Regions from separate parts of the Plantactinospora soyae genome, predicted to be linked through region 3. Evidence: riboswitches for the same ligand, from Rfam matches in the RefSeq annotation. Region 3 holds a riboswitch; each other region holds the start of a gene.
The links. A riboswitch is a leader RNA that binds a small molecule or an ion and turns the genes downstream of it on or off. The one in region 3 is predicted to bind cyclic di-AMP.

Region 1 (4,719 bases), 1.9 Mb from region 3:
GTCCCGATCCGGGGCGCGCGAGACCGACAGAACGGCGGAGGACAGCAACCTGCTCCGTCTGTCAGGATGTTGATCGTCTGTGTTCCGCGAACCAGAATGATCGCGTCCGCGTCCGCGTCCGCGTGCGGCGGCGGCACGGGCGGGCGGCGACACGAGCGGCGGCCCGCGAGCGGGCGGCGACACGAGCGGCGGCACGGCCGGACGGCGACACGAGCGGCGACACGGCCGGGGGTCAGCCCCGCGGGCCGTCGCGCGGGTACCCGCGAATCACCGGGCGGGTGTCGACGGCCGGCGGGTTCAGGCCGCGAGCGCGGTGCGCAGCAGGTCCAGGGTTTCGGCGTCGAAGGCGATCAGGCGGATCCGGGACACCTCCGTCGGCGTCGACCGGAGCGTCGTGACCGCGATCCGGGCCGCCTGCTCCGGCGGAAACCCGTACACCCCGGTGGCGATGGCCGGAAAGGCGACGCTGCCGGCACCCAGCTCGTCGGCGACGGCCAGGCAGCGGCGGTAGCAGGAGGCCAGCACCCCGGCCTCGCCGTACCGGCCGCCTTCCCAGACCGGGCCTACGGTGTGGATGACGTGCCGGACCGGCGGATCCAGGTCGAACGCCGGGGTCGCCATCGCCTCACCGGGTGGGCACGGCCCGATCTTCCCACCCGCCTCGGCGAGCCGGCGGCCGGCCGCCCGGTGGATCGCGCCGTCCACCCCGCCACCGCCCAGCAGCGACTCGTTGGCCGCGGTCACGATGGCGTCCACGTTCTCCGTGGTGATGTCGCCGAGTACGACGTCGATCGTGGTCATGTGCCGATGGTGCCAGTCAACCGCCGACGGCGCGCGTCACCACGAGGTTCCATGACAGAGTCGCTCGGCGCTCGGCGGTTCGACCTGGAGGGTGGCGTGTTCGATGCCGAAGTCGTCGTGCAGGTGTCGACGGGCCGCCGCCAGTACCGCCGCCACGTCGGCACCCTCGCCCAGGTTCAGGTGCGCCGAGGCCACCTCCATCCCGGAGGTGAGGGTCCAGACGTGCAGGTCATGCACCTCGGTCACCCCGTCCAGGCCGGCCAGCCGCTCCCGGACCAGGGCGACCTCGACGTGCGCCGGCGCGGCCTGCACCAGTACCCGACCGGCTGCCAGCGCGAGCTTCCAGGTCCGGGGCAGGATGAGCAGACCGACCACGACGGCGACGATCGGGTCCGCGTACCGCCAGCCGGTCGTGGCGATGACCGAGGCGGCGATGATGACGCCGACCGAACCGAGGAGGTCACCCAGCACCTCCAGGTAGGCGCCGCGCAGGTTGATGCTCTCCTTGGCCCCGCTACGCAACAGCAGGAAGGCCACCACGTTCACGGCCAGGCCGCCGACGGCGACGACCAGCATCGGCCCGGCCGCCACCTCGGGCGGATCGTCAAACCGGCGGACCGACTCCACCAGTACGAAGATCGCCACTCCGGAGAGCAGCACCGCGTTCGCCAGCGCGGCGAGCACCTCCAGGCGGTACAGCCCGAAGGTGCGCTGTGGATCGTTCGACGCGCGGCCGGCGGCGATGATCGCCGCGAGTGCCATGCCGATGCCCAGTACGTCGGTGAACATGTGTCCGGCGTCCGAGAGCAGCGCGAGCGAGCCGGTCAGCCAGGCGGCGACGGCCTGCACCACCATATAGACGGCCAACATCCCGAAGGCCAACCAGAGCGGTCGGCGATGCCGCTCCCCCGCCCACGCCTGCGGAGTTGCGTGCGCGTGTCCGGCGCCCATCTGTGGCCCCCTCCCCGGGCCGGCCCCCGCCGTCCCGGGAAACAACGTATGCGGACATCGCTATGTATGCAAGTTGAAAGTGGATGTCACCACGCAACCGCCCCGCCACCCGGAGTGGGTGGCGGGGCGGTTGCGGTTGGTACGGGGTGTTGCGTGCGATCGCTTACAGCATCGACATGTGCACGTGGTCGGTGTGGTCACTCGGACCGCTGTACGACTTCCAGCCGGTGGCCGGGAACCAGATCTCCTTGTACCAGATCACGTAAAGGATGCCCAGCCTGTCGGCGTTGCGGACCAGGAAGGCGGTAAGGTCGTTGCCGTACTTCATCTGATCGTCGTTCGCGGCCCGACTGAAGCCGGAGTTCTTCAACGACCAGTCACAGGCCCGACCCTTGGGATGCTCGAAGGGGCCGCCGTCGCGGTGGCAACCGACGAACCTCTTGAAGCCCGCCCGCCGAACCTCGTTGTACGCGTGCAGGGTCCGGGACGTGACGCATCCGTTGGTGGTCGGATCGTCCCTGTTGCATCCCTCCCCCGGGAAGCCGTCCGCCATCCCCGGCCCCGGCCGGGCGACCGCCGACTTGGCGTCCACGAGGCCCCGGTCGGGGCGCGACCTGCCGCCGACCAGCGAGAGGGCCTTCTCGGCCTCCTGCCGCTGCTTCTTGATGATCTTTTCCTGCGCGGCCTGCTTGGCGACCTCGGCGTCGACCGCCGCCTTGGTCTGGCTGACCTGCTCACGCGCCTGGTTCAGGGCCCGGAGCTTCTGATTGTTGAACAGGTTCAGCTCGTCCAGCGCGGCGGCCCGGTCGACGAACGAGTCGGTCGAGGCGCTGTTCAGCAACATCGACACGGCACTGAGCTTGCCGCTGCGGTACGACTCAGCGGCGATCTTGCTCGCCTCCGGAGCGAGCGCCGCCAGCCTGGCCTCCGCCTTTTTGAGGTCTCCGGCGAGCTGCGACTGCCGCTGCCTGGACTTCTTGACCGCGGCCTGGGCCTCCGCGTACCGCCTACCAGTGGTGGCGAGTACGTCACCGAGGATCGGCGAGTCGACGTCCTCCTTGGGAGCCGCCGGCTTCGGTGAGGCCGGCGCCGCCGACGCTGCCGACGGAACCACGATCAGTGCTGCGGCGGTGAGCAGTGCCAGGGCAGTCGCCAGCGATCGGCGTAGGGGTGCCCTCACATGTATCCCTTCCGTCGGCCGCCGACCGGGTTAGCTGACGGGTTCGGGATGGAAGAGGTCCCTACCGCTCGCGCGGATTCACCCCACGTGCTTGGGTCCCCGGTTCGCCGGGTGGCGATTAGGCGGCGATCAGCGCCGGCACCACGTGGTATCCGGCGACTATGAACGGCAGACAGCATACCTGGTTTCACTTCCAGAATGGCAAGACCCGATTGGCGACAAAAGCGTTGTCAGTCAACAACTATCAGTAATCATGGCGTGGCAGATCCATCGAAGAACATCCTTTGAGTCGCCGTTATCGACATACTGCTGTCGGCTATTTACCTAGCGCATGGACGGCAACCCGCCGACCGCTCCGAGAGATGTCCTATTTGACCGGTCGACGATTACCGACCACCTGCGACAAACCGCAGGTCAGAGCGGTTTGAGGCGGCAGGTCGACGGATCCACGGCCGGAGGTCGGCGACCGGGCGGCGACCGCGACTACCGCCGCCGCAGCGCCGCGGCGCCGAGCACCGCGCCGACGGTCGCGGCGGCGACCAGCCCGGCGGCGAGCAGACCCCGGTGCTGCGACAACCACAGTTGTGGACTGCGCGCCCCGGACCGCCGGTCGAACGAGCCGTGCGCTCCCGGGTCCACCCCACCGCCGTCGTCCAGCGGGTGCCACAGGTTGCTCGGCCGGTCTGGATCGGCCGGCTGGTCGGTCTGCTGCCCCGAGTAGCCCGAGCGGGCCAGATAGCGATCGAGCAGGCCGGGTACGCACCGGTTGGCCAGGATGGTGCCGACGGTGGAGGCACCCACCCAGTACTCCCGGCGCTGCGGTCTGTCGGCCGCGTAGACGATGGCCTGGGCGGCGACCTCGGGCTGGTAGATCGGTGGCACCGGCTGGGGCCGGTTACGCAGCCGGGACAGCACCCAGTCGAACTGCGGGGTGTTCACCGCCGGTAGGTGCACCATGGTCACGCGCACCGGACTGCGATCGTGCAGAAGTTCACAGCGTAGCGACTCGGTGAAGCCGACGATCGCGTGTTTAGCGCCACAATAGGCGGACTGTAGCGGAATCGACCGGTACGCCAGTGCGGATCCCACCTGCACGATGGTGCCGGACCCCGGGGCACCATCCGCCGGAGCGCGGCCTGGGTGCCGTACACGTAACCGAGATAGCAGACCTCCGTCACCCGGCGGAACTCCTCCGGACCGATCTCCGAAAACGGCGCGAACACCGACGCGAAAGCGTCGTTCACCCAGAGATCGATCGGTCCGAGTTCACTCGTCGCCCGGTCGGCCGCCGCCTCCACCTGGGAATGGTCCGACACGTCGGTCTCGATCGGCAGCGCGACGCCCCCGTTGGCCCGTACGTCCTCGGCGGCGGCACGCAGCCCCGTTCCGCCCCGGGCCAGCAGGGCAAGTCGCATTCCCCGTCGGGCCAGCAGACGTGCCGTGGCCCGGCCCACTCCCGCGCTCGCTCCGGTGATCACCGCCACCCCCGGCGCAGGTCGGGCACGCATCCGTCGTCTCCTCTGTCCATCCTGGCCGCCGGACCCCTCGCCGCCGGGGACCAGCTCGCGCCACACCGGGCCCCGGCCCCGCCCCGGGCCCCACCAGCGCCACTGCCGGCACGCTGGCCTGCCCGGCTACCCGGGATCCGGCCCGCCAAACGTCGGGCGTCCGGTGCCAGCCGTGCGGATCGGGAAACGAACCCCCCACCTGCCCACTCCACCCGTCCGGGTGAGGGTGAAGGCGGCTGTCGCGGGTACCCGGCCGGCGATGGTGAGGCGGGTGGAGGA
Region 2 (4,719 bases), 2.2 Mb from region 3:
GCAGGCTCGGAAGCCGTGCCGTGACGTACTCGAGGTATTCCGCTTCGGGTTCGTCCCGCATTCGCCAACCTCCGTTGGGATCCCACCTACAGACGGGAACCGCTCCGGATCGGTTGTACGACGGCGCCACCGGATTGGCGAGGGCTGCCGCAGGCCGATCCCGCGCGGCGGTCGGCCGACCGGCCGCAGGGCCCCGGAATTCTCTCGCGTCGGGGGTCGCGGCGCCGATCGGGGCCGAGGACGATCGGGCCCTGCCGCTCGTGGCGGTAGGGCCCGATCCGGGGAGGCCGGTCCGACTCGTGGCGGCGCGGTCCGGGGGAGTCGATCAGCTACAGGCGGCACCGTTCAGGGTGAAGGGCGTGGGCGTGGTCGGTGAGCCGCTGGCGGTGAAGCCCAGGTTGATCGAGCCACCGGCCGGGATCAGCGCGTTGTGCGCCTCGTTGGTGACCGTCACCTTGGCGCCGGTCTGCTGGAACTGTCCGTGCCAGTGACCCTGGACGACCTGGTTGCCGGGGAAGGACCAGCCCAGCGACCAGCCGCTGACGGCCGATCCACTGTTCTGCACCGTGACGCTGGCGGCGAAACCGCCGCTCCAGGAGTCGGTCACCAGATAGGAGACCCGGCAGGTGGTGGACGCGGTGCCGGTCACCGGCACGATGGCGCCGAAGTCGTCCCGGGCGGTGGCGAAGTCCTGGAAGCCGAGGCCCGCGCCGCCGGACCGGGTGACCGTGCCGGCCGCCAACACGGTGCCGTCGGACTGGACCGCGTAGACCGGTCCGCCGCTGTCGCCGCTGCGCGCCGCCTCCTCGCCGTCGAGCTGGGTGGCCTCGACGAGGTCCTCCCGGTCGTCGTAGTGGAAGTCGACCCGGAAGTTGCAGACCGGCCGGGCGAGTTCCCCGGCGGTGGTCGAGCCGGACTGGCAGAGGAACTGACCGGGGAAGACCTCGGTCCAGCCGGTCACCCGGACCCGGGTCTCGTCGTTCGACCCACCGGTGTAGACATCGCCACCGGCCGTGGCCGTCGAGATCAGCATCGTGTCGTGGTCCTGGTTCTTGTGCGTGGCCGGTCCGATCGGCGTACCGGTGCCGTCCCGCCACTCTTCGCCGACCTCGCTGCAGTGCCCGGCGGTGAGCAGGTAGTTGGCCCCGGAACCGGCGTCCCGGACCCCGAAGCCCGAGGTGCAGCCGTAGCTGGCCCAGATCCGGGCTCCGCCGTTCCACGGGGCGGCGTCGTCCTCCCGGGAGCGCGGGACCATCGGCTGCCGCGCCACGACAGTGGTCCGTACGCCGGTGGCCGGCAGCTTCGGGAGCGTGGCGTTCGGCGTACCCGTGACGGCGATCTCCAGGCCGCTACCGTCGGTCCGGAGCTTCACCGCGTGTGCGGCGTCCTTCGGGTTCGCCCGGACCGCCGGGTCGAGCCTGGCGGCGGCCGCCTTCAGCTCGACCTGCGAGTACGTCGCGTCGACCACCTCGACCGGTGCGGTCCGGCGGGCACTTTCCACCGTCGTGGCGACGCTGGCCGGAAGCTGTCCCTTCCACCACAGGGTGACGTGGTCGTCGACCAGGCCGATGCCGGCGTAGCCGGTGGAGTTCCCGGTCTCGATCGCGGTGCGGATGATGCTCGCGGCATCGATCAGGGGGATCTGTGCGGTCATCCGGTCACTGGTGGCGGCCGGCAGCAGGTCGAGCACGGAGGCGCCCGCGTTCGCCACCCGGAGCGGCTGTAGGGGTGCGGTCGAGGCGGCGACCCCGGGTGCGGGGCCGGCCAGGGCGGCGGCGCCGATGAGTCCACCGGCGAGAACGGTGCGAGCGATGGCATTCCATGTTCGCGTCATGCGGCAAAGTCAAGCAACGCCGGCTGGCCGGAGACAGGAGGGAAACCCGGCAGGACTCCTCCTGCCGGGCTTCCTGCCGGGCGTGCGATCCGGGGCGTGGTTCCGGTCAGGCCGCGCCGGGATGGTGCAGTTCTGGTTGGCGGCGCCGGTGCGGTTCCAGGGCCGCGTCCGGACCCCGTTCGCGATCAGGCGACCGTGGAGTAGCCGCGGGTGGCGATCCAGTTGGTCATGTCGATCGTGCTCATCCAGTAGGTGCTGGGGCCGTACATGCCGGAGCCGTCGGCGATCTTGACGGTCCGACCGTTGTCGCCGTAGCCGATGATCGTGACGTAGTGGCCACCCGGGAAGTCGTGCCAGACCCCGTCGGCGTCGGTCGCGCCGCCGATGATGTTGGCCACGACGGCATAGCCGCTGCCGATCGCGTGTACGGCGTCAGCCTGCAACTGATCCATCTGAGCGGGTGTGGCGTCCTCGTCCGAGATCTCCCGCGTCTGGTACACCTGGCTGCCGATGGCGCCGTTGAGCATCCGGGTGGTGTCGAAGGCGGACGCGGTGCCGTGGACCGTGGTGCCCAGCCCGTTGGCGAGATCCTGCTGGCTGACGTCGATGCCGCGTGCGGTCAACGCGTTGTGCACGGCGGCCGGGCCGCAGTAGTAGAAGTTGATCTGGTACTCGAACGAGGTGTCCAGGGTCTTTTCGGCGGGGCCCGCCGGAACGGCGGGTCGGGTGGGCTTTGCGGCCGTGTCCCGGTCGGCCACCGCAGCACCCATGACCAGCGAATCCGAGGTGACGGCCGGGCCGGGAGCGGTGGCCCCCGGCAGCAGGGCGCCGGCCGTGGCGGCCGTCGCCGCGGTCAGCAGCGCCGCCGACAGCAGCGCCATCTTCTGGCCTCGGCGCGGCGCGGTGGGTCCGAACAGGCCGCGAATTCGGTGCACATCGGGACCGGGGAGACGCACGTGCATTTCTCCTTCCGCTGCCGCCTACCGGGTTAGCTGACGGGTTCGGGCGGGAAAGATGCGCCCTTCCGCGGTCGCCTGAAGCGTCCTACGGATTCACCCCAAGGTGTGGAATGGGTCCCCGGCTCGCAACGATCTGCGATTGAGCGGTCCGGCCCGGTGTCATCACGGTTTGATGACTGATGACCGAGCCCGGATATGCGAGGCTACGGTCCGACTTCTCGACCACCAAGCCCCGCATCAGGGATGTGATCGATTGCATTCGCCGTCAGGCGGATAGCAGGCGTCGCCTTCCAGAAGAGACAGCCATTCCGGAACGCGACACCGGGCGCCGAGTGGCATCGCCGGCAGGAATTGGGGGTCGCCGAGGCAGGCAACCGGGAACCGCCGTACGAAATGGGACACGGTTGGTCGATCTGGTCGACGTGTCACCGTTCCTGGCGGTTTCCGGGCGGGCGCCCCGGGTAGGCGGCCTGGCACCGGACGTTATGTCAGCGGAGGAGGAACTACTGTGCCGCGCGAATATCGTAAGGACCCGGACGTCATCTCCCGGTTGTCGCCGGAACAGTATCAGGTCACCCAGGAGAACGGAACGGAGCGAGCCTTCGGCAATGTCTATTGGGACAACAAGGAGCCGGGAATCTACGTCGACGTGGTTTCCGGTGAACCATTGTTCGCCTCTGTCGACAAATATGACAGCGGTACCGGCTGGCCGAGTTTCACCGCCCCGATCGTACCGGAGAACGTGGTCATGATCCGCGACACGAGTCACGGCATGGCGCGTACCGAGGCCCGGTCGGCGCACGGCGACAGTCATCTCGGCCACGTGTTCGACGACGGCCCGGCAGAGCAGGGCGGCCTTCGTTACTGCATGAACTCCGCCGCGCTCCACTTCATCGCATTGGCCGACCTTGAGCGTGAGGGCTACGGCGAGTACCGCAGGCTGTTCGAGTCGGAGACGCCCGACTGAGGCCGCCCTGATCAACTCCGATCGCAGGCGTGGCCCTCGGCGTACCGGTGACGGCGATCTCCGGGCCGCTGCCGTCGGTATGGAGCCAAGAAGGAAGCCCGGCAGGAGTCCTGCCGGGCTTCCTGCCGGGTCGTCCCGGCGGACCCACCGGTCAGGCCGCCGGGACGGTCCACTTCTGGTTGGCGGCGCCGGTGCAGGTCCAGAGCTGGGCCGGCGTGCCGTTGGCCGGGTTGTTGTCCACCACGTCGAGACACTTGCTCGCGCTGGCACTGGTCAGGTCACGGCCCGCCGTGGCGGTCCAGCGCTGGTTGGCGGCCCCGGTGCAGCTCCAGAGCTGGGTCCGGGCCCCGTTCGCCACGGAGTTGTCCCGGACGTCCAGGCACTTGCCGAGAGCTCGGACGGTGCCGTCGGTGCCGAGGGTCCACTGCTGGGCGGCGGAGCCGTTGCAGTCGTAGATCTGGACCGCGGTGCCGTCGAGGCTGCTCGCTCCGGCGACGTCCAGGCACTTCCCGCCGAGGCCGACGATCGTCCCGGTCCGGCCACCGCCGCCCCCGCCACCGGACTGGGTACCCGACCAGGTGAAGGTCGCCGTGGTCCGGGCCGGCAGGGTGTACGTGAACGACTGTCCGCCCCAGACCACCCGAACCGACTGTGCGCCGGTGCCGCCGTTGTGCGCGATCAGCGCCTTGGAGCCGTCCGGGTTGATCCAGGCGACGTTCTGCACCGTGCCGTTGGCGGTCGAGTCGATCCGGTACGCGCCCGGCTTGACGAACTTGGTGAGGTGTCCGGTGGTGTAGTACTCGATGGTGTTGTCGACCTGACCGGCGCGCGCGCCGCCCTCCTGCACCGTGACCAGGCCGGTGCAGACGTCGCAGCCACCGTTGTGCGGGCCCATGCTCTGGTTCAGCGCCAGGCTCCACTTGACGACGCTGCCGCTCCAGTTCCTGGTGTAGTTGACG
Region 3 (4,719 bases):
GCCCGCCAGCGGGGTGGCTCCGTTGCTGCCGTGCCGGGACAGCATCGCCACGTCGACCGTGAACTCGAACAGCCGCCAGTCGACCTGAGGGGCGGCCCTCAGGTTGCCGGCGAGCTGGTCCACCCGGGTCTGGTCGGTCACCGGGCGGGCCCGGCCAGCCACGTAGGCCTCGTCGTCGCTGTCCTCCGGTGGGAACGAGTGCAACGCGTAGCGGCCGTCCCGTTCGAGATCACGGCGCTTGGGCGAGTCGACCACGAAACAGAACATCCCCTCGTCGGTGATGACCGGGGAGACCGGGTGCACGCGCGGCCCACCATCGGCGCGCACGGTCGCCAGGTAGCCGAGACCCGGCCCGTACTGCTGGATGAGGACGCGGATCGCGTCGGCGAGACGGGGCTCGTCGGAGGCGAATTCGGACCAGGATGCCATGGGAACATTCTATCGAACATATGTTCGATCACCTACCCCGACCCGCACTTCGGCAGGTCACGGCCGAGCCCGGTCCGGGAAGTCGCTAAGGTGGCACGGTGCTGCTCTCTGACCACGACCTAGTGATCGAGATCAAGGCGGGCACCCTCGCGCTTGAGCCCTTCGAACCCGCGCTGATGCAGCCGTCGAGCATCGACGTACGTCTGGATCGCCTGTTCCGAGTCTTCAACAACCACCTCTACACCCACATCGACCCGGCGATCCAGCAGGACGAGCTGACCTCGCTGGTCGACGTGCCGGACGGCGAGCCGTTCGTGCTGCACCCCGGCGAGTTCGTGCTCGCGTCGACCCTTGAGGCGATCTCGCTCGGCGACCAGCTCGCCGGCAGACTGGAGGGCAAATCCAGTCTGGGCCGGCTCGGGTTGCTCACCCACTCGACCGCGGGCTTCATCGACCCCGGGTTCTCCGGTCACGTCACCCTGGAGCTGTCGAACGTCGCCAACCTGCCGATCAGGTTGTGGCCCGGGATGAAGATCGGTCAGCTCTGCATCTTCCGACTCTCGTCGCCGTCCGCGCACCCGTACGGCTCGGCCGTCTACGGTTCGCGCTACCAGGGGCAGCGCGGACCGACCCCGAGCCGTTCGTGGCAGAACTGGCACACCTGGCCCACCCGCTGAGGCCCGCCTACAGCGTCCCGGACGCCGCCAGGCGGAGTTGACCCGACCGGAGCACGCCGCGGGCTCGTACGGCCCGCCCGAGAAGGACAGAACCCCCGCCGCATGGTTGCGACGGGGGTTCTTCCGCGTACAACTCGGTCTTCCGGGTCCCTCCTCCGGTCGACCGATCGGACTGAATCAGCCAGGTCTGCCGAAGCTGTGGATCTCGCCGTCGTCCATCCGCTTCATCTTGACCGGTTCGCCGGCCCGGGAGGCGTGCACGATCCAACCGCCTCCGACGTACATTCCGACGTGGCTGAGGTCGGCGTAGTAGAAGACCAGGTCGCCGGGGCGGAGTTCGGAGCGGCTGACCGACTTGACCTTGCCCCGCTGGGCGCGGGCGTTGTGCGGCAGCGAAACACCGCCCTTGGCCCAGGCGGCCAGGGTCAGGCCGGAGCAGTCGTACGAGCTCGGGCCTTCGGCACCCCACACGTACGGCTTGCCGATCTGCTGGCAGGCGAACTTGACCGCCTTGCCGGCGTTGCCACCCGGGTAGGTGGCCGGGCAGGGCGCCGGGGCGAGCGGACCGGCGGAACCGTTGCCGTACGCCTGGATCCGCAGCTTCTGCAGCTTGTCGACCTCGGCGTCGATTTCCTTCTTCTTCTTGGCCAGCTCGGCCTCGGTCTTGGTGAGCTGGTTGACCAGGGTGTCCAGCGGGCGCTTCTGGGCGTCGTACTTGTCCCTGAGGTCGATCACCGCCTGCACGTCGCGCTGCTGCTGACGGGCGAACTGGTCGAGCACCGAGAGTTGGCCGACGAGCGCGGCCGGCGACTTGTTGGTCAGCAGGGCGTTGAGCGACGAGGCCTTGTCGCCCTTGTACGCCTCCACCGCGAACTCGCTCACCCGGTCCATCGCGGCGTCGATCTGCGACTGGAGCGGGGCGATCTTGTTCCGCAGGGTCTTGGCCTGGGCCTTCTTCGCGGTCAGGTCCTGCCGGGTGGCGTTGTGCTTCTCGACGACCGGCTCCAGCTTGCGCCAGGCGGTGTCGATCTGCTTTTCGATCTCGGCCACCGTGGGTTCGGCGAGGGCCGGCGTGGTGCCCACGAACAGCACGGCGACGCTGGCCAGCACGGCGAATGCGGCGGCGAGAATGGACCTTCGCAAAGGCGGTGTCGCCGTCCCTTGGCCAGTCGAAACCGACCGGAGGGAGGGCGACCGCGGGGCAGGGGCAGCCACCGGGGTCCGTACTCCTTCTTCCGTAAGCCCGCCTACCGGGTTAGCTGACGGGTTCGGGCGGGAAGAGATTCGCCCTACCGCTGACGCGCGGATTCACCCCATGGTGCCCGGGTCCCCGGTTCGCTGATTCTCGACGATTCGGCGGTGTAGAGACGTCGCCGCCCGGATGGGCGGCAGGCCGTCGTCTCCGACGGTCCCCAACATTAGAGAAGCCTGTTATTCAAACGCAACCCATGATTCGAGTCGATTCGTTATGTATCTGGACGCTCGCTGAGGGTGCGAGCGAACAGGTGTCCGAACGCCCTGGGAAATAGGTGAAGATTTCCTACATCGCGGTGAGCCTGACCGGCAGCTATTGACGGACGCCGGTCCCGGGTGGAGGGTGATCTTCAAGCCCACCCCCGGCGAATGGAGGTTCGATGCCTCGAACGACAATGCCGTTGAGCAGGAGAATCGCGCTCGGCACCGCCATGGTCGGCGCCGTCGCACTGGTGCCGTCCGGCCCCGCGCCGGCGGCCGCCCCGGCGTCCGACGGCCGGCAACAGGAGTACGCCGCCGCCGCGACCGAGTTCGGCGTACCCGAGAGCGTTCTACTCGGCGTCTCCTATCTGGAGTCCCGTTGGGACACCAACGCCGGCACGCCGAGCACCAGCGGCGGGTACGGCCCGATGCACCTCACCGACGCCGAGTACCTGCGCGGGTTGCCCGCAGCACCGCACGAGCACGGCGAGGACCGGCGCGGTGACAGTGCCCGGCCCGCCGCAGCCGCGCACCCCAGCGCGCCCGAGCGGACTCCCACCGACAGGGCGACCGCGCCACCGGCCGCTCCGGGGGCGCAGACCCTCGACGCCGCCGCCGCGCTGACCGGGGTCGACGAACGGGCACTGCGCACCGAACCGGCGGTGAACATCCGGGGCGGGGCGGCGCTGCTCGCGTCGTACCAGAAGGCGCTCGCCGGACCGACCGGCCGGACCAGCGACCCCGCGGCCTGGTACGGCGCGGTGGCCCGGTACGCCGGCAGCGACAGCGCCGACGCGGCACGTACCTTCGCCGACGAGGTGTACCGGACCGTCACCGAGGGTGCGGCCCGGACCACCGACGACGGCCACCGGATCGTCCTGGCCGCCCACCCCGGACTCGTTCCGGCCCGGTCCTGGCTGGACCGGCTCGGCCTGCGCAAGCCCGCCCGGCCGGACGGGCTGGAGTGCCCGCGCGACATCTCCTGCGAGTGGATCCCCGCGCCCTACCAGGCGTTCGGGGCCGGCGACTACGGCAACCACGACCTGTCCGACCGGCCGGCACGACAGAAGATCGAGTACATCGTCATCCACGACACCGAGGGGAGCTACGACACCACGCTCCGGCTGGTGCAGGATCCCACCTACGTGAGCTGGCAGTACACGCTGCGTTCGGCGGACGGGCACATCGCGCAGCACGTGAAGGCGAAGGACGTCGCCTGGCACGCCGGCAACTGGTACGTCAACGCCAAGGCGATCGGGCTGGAACACGAGGGCTTCGCCGCCCAGGGCACCTGGTACACCGAGGCGATGTACCGGACCTCGGCCAAGCTGGTCCGCCACCTCGCCGACCGGTACGACATCCCGCTGGACCGCCAGCACATCATCGGTCACGACAACGTGCCCGGGATCCTGCCGGCCAACGTCCGGGGCATGCACTGGGACCCGGGGCCGTACTGGGACTGGTCGCACTACTTCGACCTGCTCCGCTCCCCGTTCTGGAGCACCGGCACGTCCCGCACCGGCCTGGTCACCATCGACCCGGACTTCGCCACCAACCGGCCGGCCTTCACCGGCTGCGACGCGGCCGGCGTACCGTGCCCGGCGCGCGGCTCGTCGTCGGTGATCCTGCGCAGCGCCCCGGCCGCCGGCGCGCCACTGGTGAACGACATCGCACTGCGCCCCGACGGCACCCCGAACACGATGCACATCTCCGACCACGGGGCGCGGGCCTCGGCCGGCCAGACGTACGCGGTCGCCGGCCGGCAGGGCGACTGGACCGCGATCTGGTACCTCGGGCAGAAGGCCTGGTTCCACAACCCGACCGCGAACCCGAGCGCGAAATGGTCGATCGGACTCGTCGCGACGCCGAAACCGGGTCGGGCGACGATCCCGGTGTACGGCAGGGCGTACCCGGAGGAGGCCGCCTACCCTGCCGGCGTGCCCTACCAGGCGGTCACCCCGTTGCAGTACACCCTTTCCGCCGGTCAGCGGTACGCCGTCGGCAACCTGCTGCCGAGCGAGTACTACCGGGCCACCACGTTCGACGGCTCCTCACCCGGAGACTGGACGGTGATCCGCGGCGACACCCGGTACGTCCAGATCCAGTTCGGCCACCGGATCATGTACGTCGACGCCGCCGACGTACGGCTGCTCCTCTC
Region 4 (4,719 bases), 7.4 Mb from region 3:
CCCGCCGTCGCGCCGGCGCCGCTCGGCATCGCCGCAGGTCCTGGCCGGGCGGCTGGCGTACCCGTCTTGCAGAACTTTCAGGTCTTGATCCGTCCCGGCCTGCGATTACCTGCTCAGCCGCGTGGGCCGTACATGATGATCGCGACGCCGACCAGGCAGACGGCGGCGCCGGTCAGGTCGTAGCGGTCCGGCCGGAACCGGTCCACCAGTACGGCCCAGCCGAGCGAGCCGGCGACGAAGACCCCGCCGTACGCGGCGAGCACCCGGCCGAAGTGCGGGTCCGGCTGGAACGCCGCGACGAAGCCGTACCCGGCCAGGGCCAGCATGCCGGCGGCGACGAACAGGAGTCCGCGCTGCTCGCGGACGCCCTGCCAGACCAGCCAGGCCCCGCCGATCTCGGCGACGGCGGCGAGCAGGAACAGCAGCAGCGAGCGGGCCACGGTCATGCCGCTCATTGTCTCCGCAGGCCAGGGCCGTGCCGGGCAAGGGGCCGGTGGGGGACCGGGACCGGGGCGACGGCCGGTTGCAGGCATCGATATCTGTCTCTAAGCTGAGCCGGGCGTCGGCAGTGGACGATCCGGGCTCGGGCTGGCCGGGTCGTCGCGCCGATCGCCGTCCGATCGCGGGAGCCGATCGATCGCGGGAGGCGCAGGACGGCCGTGCACGTCTCGTCGTGCACCGCCGACCGTCATCCCAGCAGCAGCACTGCCGGCACCCGGTGTGCGGTGCCCGGCAGTTGTCGAGAGGAATCCCATGAGGGTCTCCGCACCGTACCGCCGCGTGTCCCTGGTCGTCGCCCTGGTGACCGCACTCGCCGCGAGCATCGTCGCCGTGGTCAGCCTGACCCTGGTGCCATCCGCCCAGGCCGCCGCCGGATGCCTGGTGGGCTACCAGGCGAACCAGTGGACCGGTGGCTTCACCGCCGCCGTCCGGGTGACCGCCGGGGACACCGCCGTCAACGGCTGGACCGTCACCTGGACCTACGGTGGCGACCAGCGGATCACCAGCAGTTGGAACGCCGAGGTCAGCCAGTCCGGCACGGCCGTGACCGCCCGGAACATCGCCTGGAACGGCTCACTGCCGGCCGGCGGGTCGACCGAGTTCGGCGTGCAGGGCACCTACGCCAGCAGCGCGGCGGCCCCGACCGGCTTCACGCTCAACGGCGTACCGTGCAACGGCGCCGGACCGACCACCCCGCCGACCACGGCTCCACCGACCACCCCGCCGCCGACCACGGTCCCGCCGACCACCCCGCCGCCGACCACGCCTCCGCCGACCACCGGGCCGCCGGCCGGCTGCGGCAGCGCCGCGCTCTGCGACGGCTTCGAGAACCAGACCGGGTCCGCGCCGTCCGGCGACTGGAGCGTGAACTACCCGGACTGTCAGGGGACCGGTACCGCCAGCATCGACACCACCGTCGCCCGCCAGGGCACCCGATCGGTACGGATCAACGGCACCGCCGGCTACTGCAACCACGTGTTCGTCCGGTCGAGCCGGGACCTGAGCGGGCTCGGCGCGGTCCGGTACGCCCGACTCTGGGTCCGGCACACCACCGCGCTGCCGACCCAGCACGTGACGTTCCTGGCCATGCGGGACGCCAACGACGGCAACCGTGACCTGCGGATGGGCGGCCAGAACGGCGCCCTGCAATGGAACCGGGCCTCGGACGACGCCACTCTGCCCGAGCAGAGTCCGAACGGTGTCGCACTCAGTCTTCCGCTGCCGGTCAACCGGTGGACCTGTGTCGAGTTCATGGTCGACGGTACGCAGGGCCGGCTGTCGACCTGGGTCGACGGCTCGGCGGTGACGGGGCTGACCGCGGACGGCACCCCGACCCACGACGTCGACGGGCAGTGGCTCAACCGGGCGAACTGGCGGCCGAACCTGACCGACCTGCGGTTGGGCTGGGAGAGCTACGGCGAGGGCGCGGACACGCTGTGGTTCGACGACGTCGCGCTGGGCTCGACCCGGATCGGCTGCTGAGGCGACCGGTACCGACACCGGTTGGCAGCACCTACGGTTCGGCGTCCGTCACCTGGAAAAACACCGGGTGACGGACGCCGAACGGGCCCGTCGGCACCGCCCAGGGGTGGCGGGCGGTGCCGACGGACGGCTTTCAGTTCATCGACAGGTGCACGTGGTTCGTGTGGTCGCTGGACGGATCGCCGTTACCGCCGTTGTAGGTCTTCCAACCGCTGCTCGGCAGCCAGATCTGCTTGAACCAGATCACGTACAGCACGCCGAGCCGGTCGGCGTTCCGCACGAAGTACGCCGCCAGGTTGTTGCCGTACGTCCGGTCGCCGCCGGTCGCCACCCCGCCGAATCCACCCTTCTGGGCGGCGAAGTCGCAGGCCTGCCCCTTGGGGTGCTCGCCGCTGCCGCCACTGCGGAAGCAGGAGACGAAGCGGGTGAAGCCGGCCGCCTTGGCCTGGTTCAGCGCGTGCAGCGTCCGGGCCGTGATGCACCCGCTGGTGGTCGGATCGTTGAGGCTGCACGACTCGTCCGGGAAGGAACCGTCGGAGTTGCGTGGCGCCGGCCTGGCCGACGCCGAGCCGCTGCCGCTGATCCCGGAGCTGGATCCGCCGCTGTTGGCCGCCGCGAGCGCCTTCTCGGCCTGCTTCTTGCGGGTCTCCATCACCTCGACCTGCTTGCGCTGCTCGCGGACCTCCTGGTCGAGTGCCTCCTTCGCCCGGCTCTCCTCCTCGACGCTGTCCCGCAGGCCGCGCAGCTCGCGGCTCTCGTTCGCCGAGATCGTGTCGAGGGCGGCGGCCCGGTCCACCAGGCTGGTCGGGGAACCGCTGCTGAGCAGGGCGGATACCTGTCCCAGTCGACCGGTCCGGTACGCCATCCCGGCCAACTGGGCGACCCGTTCGCTCCGGGTCGTCACCTCGGTACGCAGCGTCCCGAGCCGGGTGGTCAGTTCCTTCTGTCGTTTGACGGAGTTGTCCAACTTGTTCTTGGCGGTGACGTAGCCCTTGCTCGCCGTCTGGAGCTGCTCGCGCAGGCTGTCGCTGCCTCCCTCGTCTTCACTGCTGCTGGGTGCCTGGGCCAGTGGGCCGGGTGCTGCGTACCCGGGTGTGGCGCCCAGGGTCGCGACGAGCGCGCCCAGGGTGAGCATCGTGGTTGCCACGGCGGCGAGCCGTGCTACCGCCTTCCGGGCGGATGTCGGGGCGCGCCAGACGAAGGTCGGAGACGTTCGGGTGGGTGCCAGGAACGGCATGACAGCTTCCTTCCGTCAGCCGCCGACCGGGTTAGCTGACGGGTTCGGGACGGAAGATCCCTACCGCTGACGCGGATACACCCCTGGTACGTGGTTCCCCGGCTCGCGCGTGGCGATTAGGCGACGGCCCCCGCAGGCACCGGAGGGTGCCACCTAGCGAAGACCGGGGCCGAGCCTACCGGCAGTTGCCACCCGGGGACACGGGCGGTGTTCGGGGTTGGATCCCCAATTCTCCTGTTTCGGACGGATGTAACCGGACAAATTCGACCGGTGACACGCCGAAACTTAAGATGCGGCTAACCATCGGTGAGCCTCGCTGGCTACCAGTCCGTGGGACCACACCCGCCGGCCGCGGTCCTCGGCTCGACCTGGAGCGTGGCGTGCGAGATGTGGAAGTCCTCGTGCAGCGCCGAACGGGCCGCGGCGAGCACGGCGGCGACCTCCGCACCGGTGTCCAGGGTGAGGTGCGCCGAGGCGACCTCCATGCCGGAGGTGAGGGTCCAGACGTGCAGGTCGTGTACGTCGCAGACGCCGGGCAGGTCGGAGAGCCGGGTCCGGACCGCGCCGACGTCGAGGTGCTCCGGAGCGGCCTGCACCAGGATGCGTACCGCGCTGCGGCCCAGACGCCAGGTGCGGGGCAGGATGAACAGCCCGACGGCCAGCGCCACGATCGGGTCGGCCCAGCGCCAGCCGGTAAAGATGATCACAACGGCGGCGACGATCACGCCGGCCGAGTTGAGCAGGTCGCCGAGGACCTCCAGGTAGGCGCCGCGCAGGTTGATGCTCTCCCGCGCCCCCGCCCGGAGCAGCCAGAACGCCGCCAGGTTGGCCAGCAGTCCGAGCGTCGCCACCACCAGCATCGGGCCGGCCGCCACCTCGGGCGGGTCGCCGAACCGTCGTACCGCCTCGACCAGCACGTAGAGGGCCACCCCGAACAGCAGTACCGCGTTGGCCAGCGCCGCCAGTACCTCCAGGCGGTAGAGACCGAAGGTCCGCTGCGGGTCGCCGACGGCCCGTCGCCCCGCCGTGATCGCGGCCAGGGCCATCCCGATCCCGAGTACGTCGGTGAACATGTGTCCTGCGTCGGAGAGCAGTGCCAGCGACCCGGTGACCAGCGCGGCGGCCGCCTCGACGACCATCAGGGCGGCGAGGAGCGCGAAGGCACCCCACAACCGCCCCAGGTGCCGCTCCGAGGCGCGGGTCAGCTGCCCCCCGTGGTCATGACCTGCCCCCACCCGCGTCCCTTCCTCACTCGGCCCGCCCCGCTCCGATACTGCCGGGCCCGGGTTGGTCGGGGAGCCCTCCTATCCAGAAAACGATAGGAAGTGGGCCGCTCCGTACCCCTCGGCGCCCGTCCTGCGTCGCCTCCGTCGCGCCACGGCCCGTCATCCGTCGTCGGCGAGGGCGGGAACGATCGGTGCCCGCCCGGCGCGCCGGGCCGGCAGCAGGCTGGCCAGGACCGCCGCCGTGGCCGCCAGCGCCGCGCAGAGGGCGAGCTG

Region 1: another riboswitch for cyclic di-AMP. It lies ahead of H4W31_RS00685 (coiled-coil domain-containing protein); the one in region 3 lies ahead of H4W31_RS09275 (C40 family peptidase).
Region 2: another riboswitch for cyclic di-AMP. It lies ahead of H4W31_RS19000 (C39 family peptidase); the one in region 3 lies ahead of H4W31_RS09275 (C40 family peptidase).
Region 4: another riboswitch for cyclic di-AMP. It lies ahead of H4W31_RS41195 (coiled-coil domain-containing protein); the one in region 3 lies ahead of H4W31_RS09275 (C40 family peptidase).

What each region holds. Positions count from the first base shown of each region.
Region 1 covers NZ_JADBEB010000001.1:160,824-165,542, forward strand. Annotated here, with positions in the region: gene H4W31_RS00675 (O-acetyl-ADP-ribose deacetylase) at 298-801, opposite strand; gene H4W31_RS00680 (cation diffusion facilitator family transporter) at 838-1,752, opposite strand; gene H4W31_RS00685 (coiled-coil domain-containing protein) at 1,916-2,932, opposite strand; cyclic di-AMP (ydaO/yuaA leader) riboswitch at 2,936-3,067, opposite strand; partial or broken gene H4W31_RS00690 (SDR family oxidoreductase) at 3,416-4,440, opposite strand; gene H4W31_RS00695 (polysaccharide deacetylase family protein) at 4,712-4,719, shown strand, end outside.
Region 2 covers NZ_JADBEB010000001.1:4,243,813-4,248,531, forward strand. Annotated here, with positions in the region: gene H4W31_RS18990 (SigE family RNA polymerase sigma factor) at 1-61, opposite strand, end outside; gene H4W31_RS18995 (cellulose binding domain-containing protein) at 326-1,834, opposite strand; gene H4W31_RS19000 (C39 family peptidase) at 2,020-2,790, opposite strand; cyclic di-AMP (ydaO/yuaA leader) riboswitch at 2,797-2,949, opposite strand; gene msrB (peptide-methionine (R)-S-oxide reductase MsrB) at 3,302-3,760, shown strand; gene H4W31_RS19010 (lectin) at 3,912-4,719, opposite strand, start outside.
Region 3 covers NZ_JADBEB010000001.1:2,081,020-2,085,738, reverse strand. Annotated here, with positions in the region: gene H4W31_RS09285 (pyridoxamine 5'-phosphate oxidase family protein) at 1-429, opposite strand, end outside; gene dcd (dCTP deaminase) at 528-1,106, shown strand; gene H4W31_RS09275 (C40 family peptidase) at 1,284-2,249, opposite strand; cyclic di-AMP (ydaO/yuaA leader) riboswitch at 2,334-2,475, opposite strand; gene H4W31_RS09270 (N-acetylmuramoyl-L-alanine amidase) at 2,741-4,719, shown strand, end outside.
Region 4 covers NZ_JADBEB010000001.1:9,451,013-9,455,731, reverse strand. Annotated here, with positions in the region: gene H4W31_RS41205 (YnfA family protein) at 114-446, opposite strand; gene H4W31_RS41200 (cellulose-binding domain-containing protein) at 754-1,983, shown strand; gene H4W31_RS41195 (coiled-coil domain-containing protein) at 2,117-3,220, opposite strand; cyclic di-AMP (ydaO/yuaA leader) riboswitch at 3,225-3,353, opposite strand; gene H4W31_RS41190 (cation diffusion facilitator family transporter) at 3,541-4,455, opposite strand; gene H4W31_RS41185 (ABC transporter permease) at 4,606-4,719, opposite strand, start outside.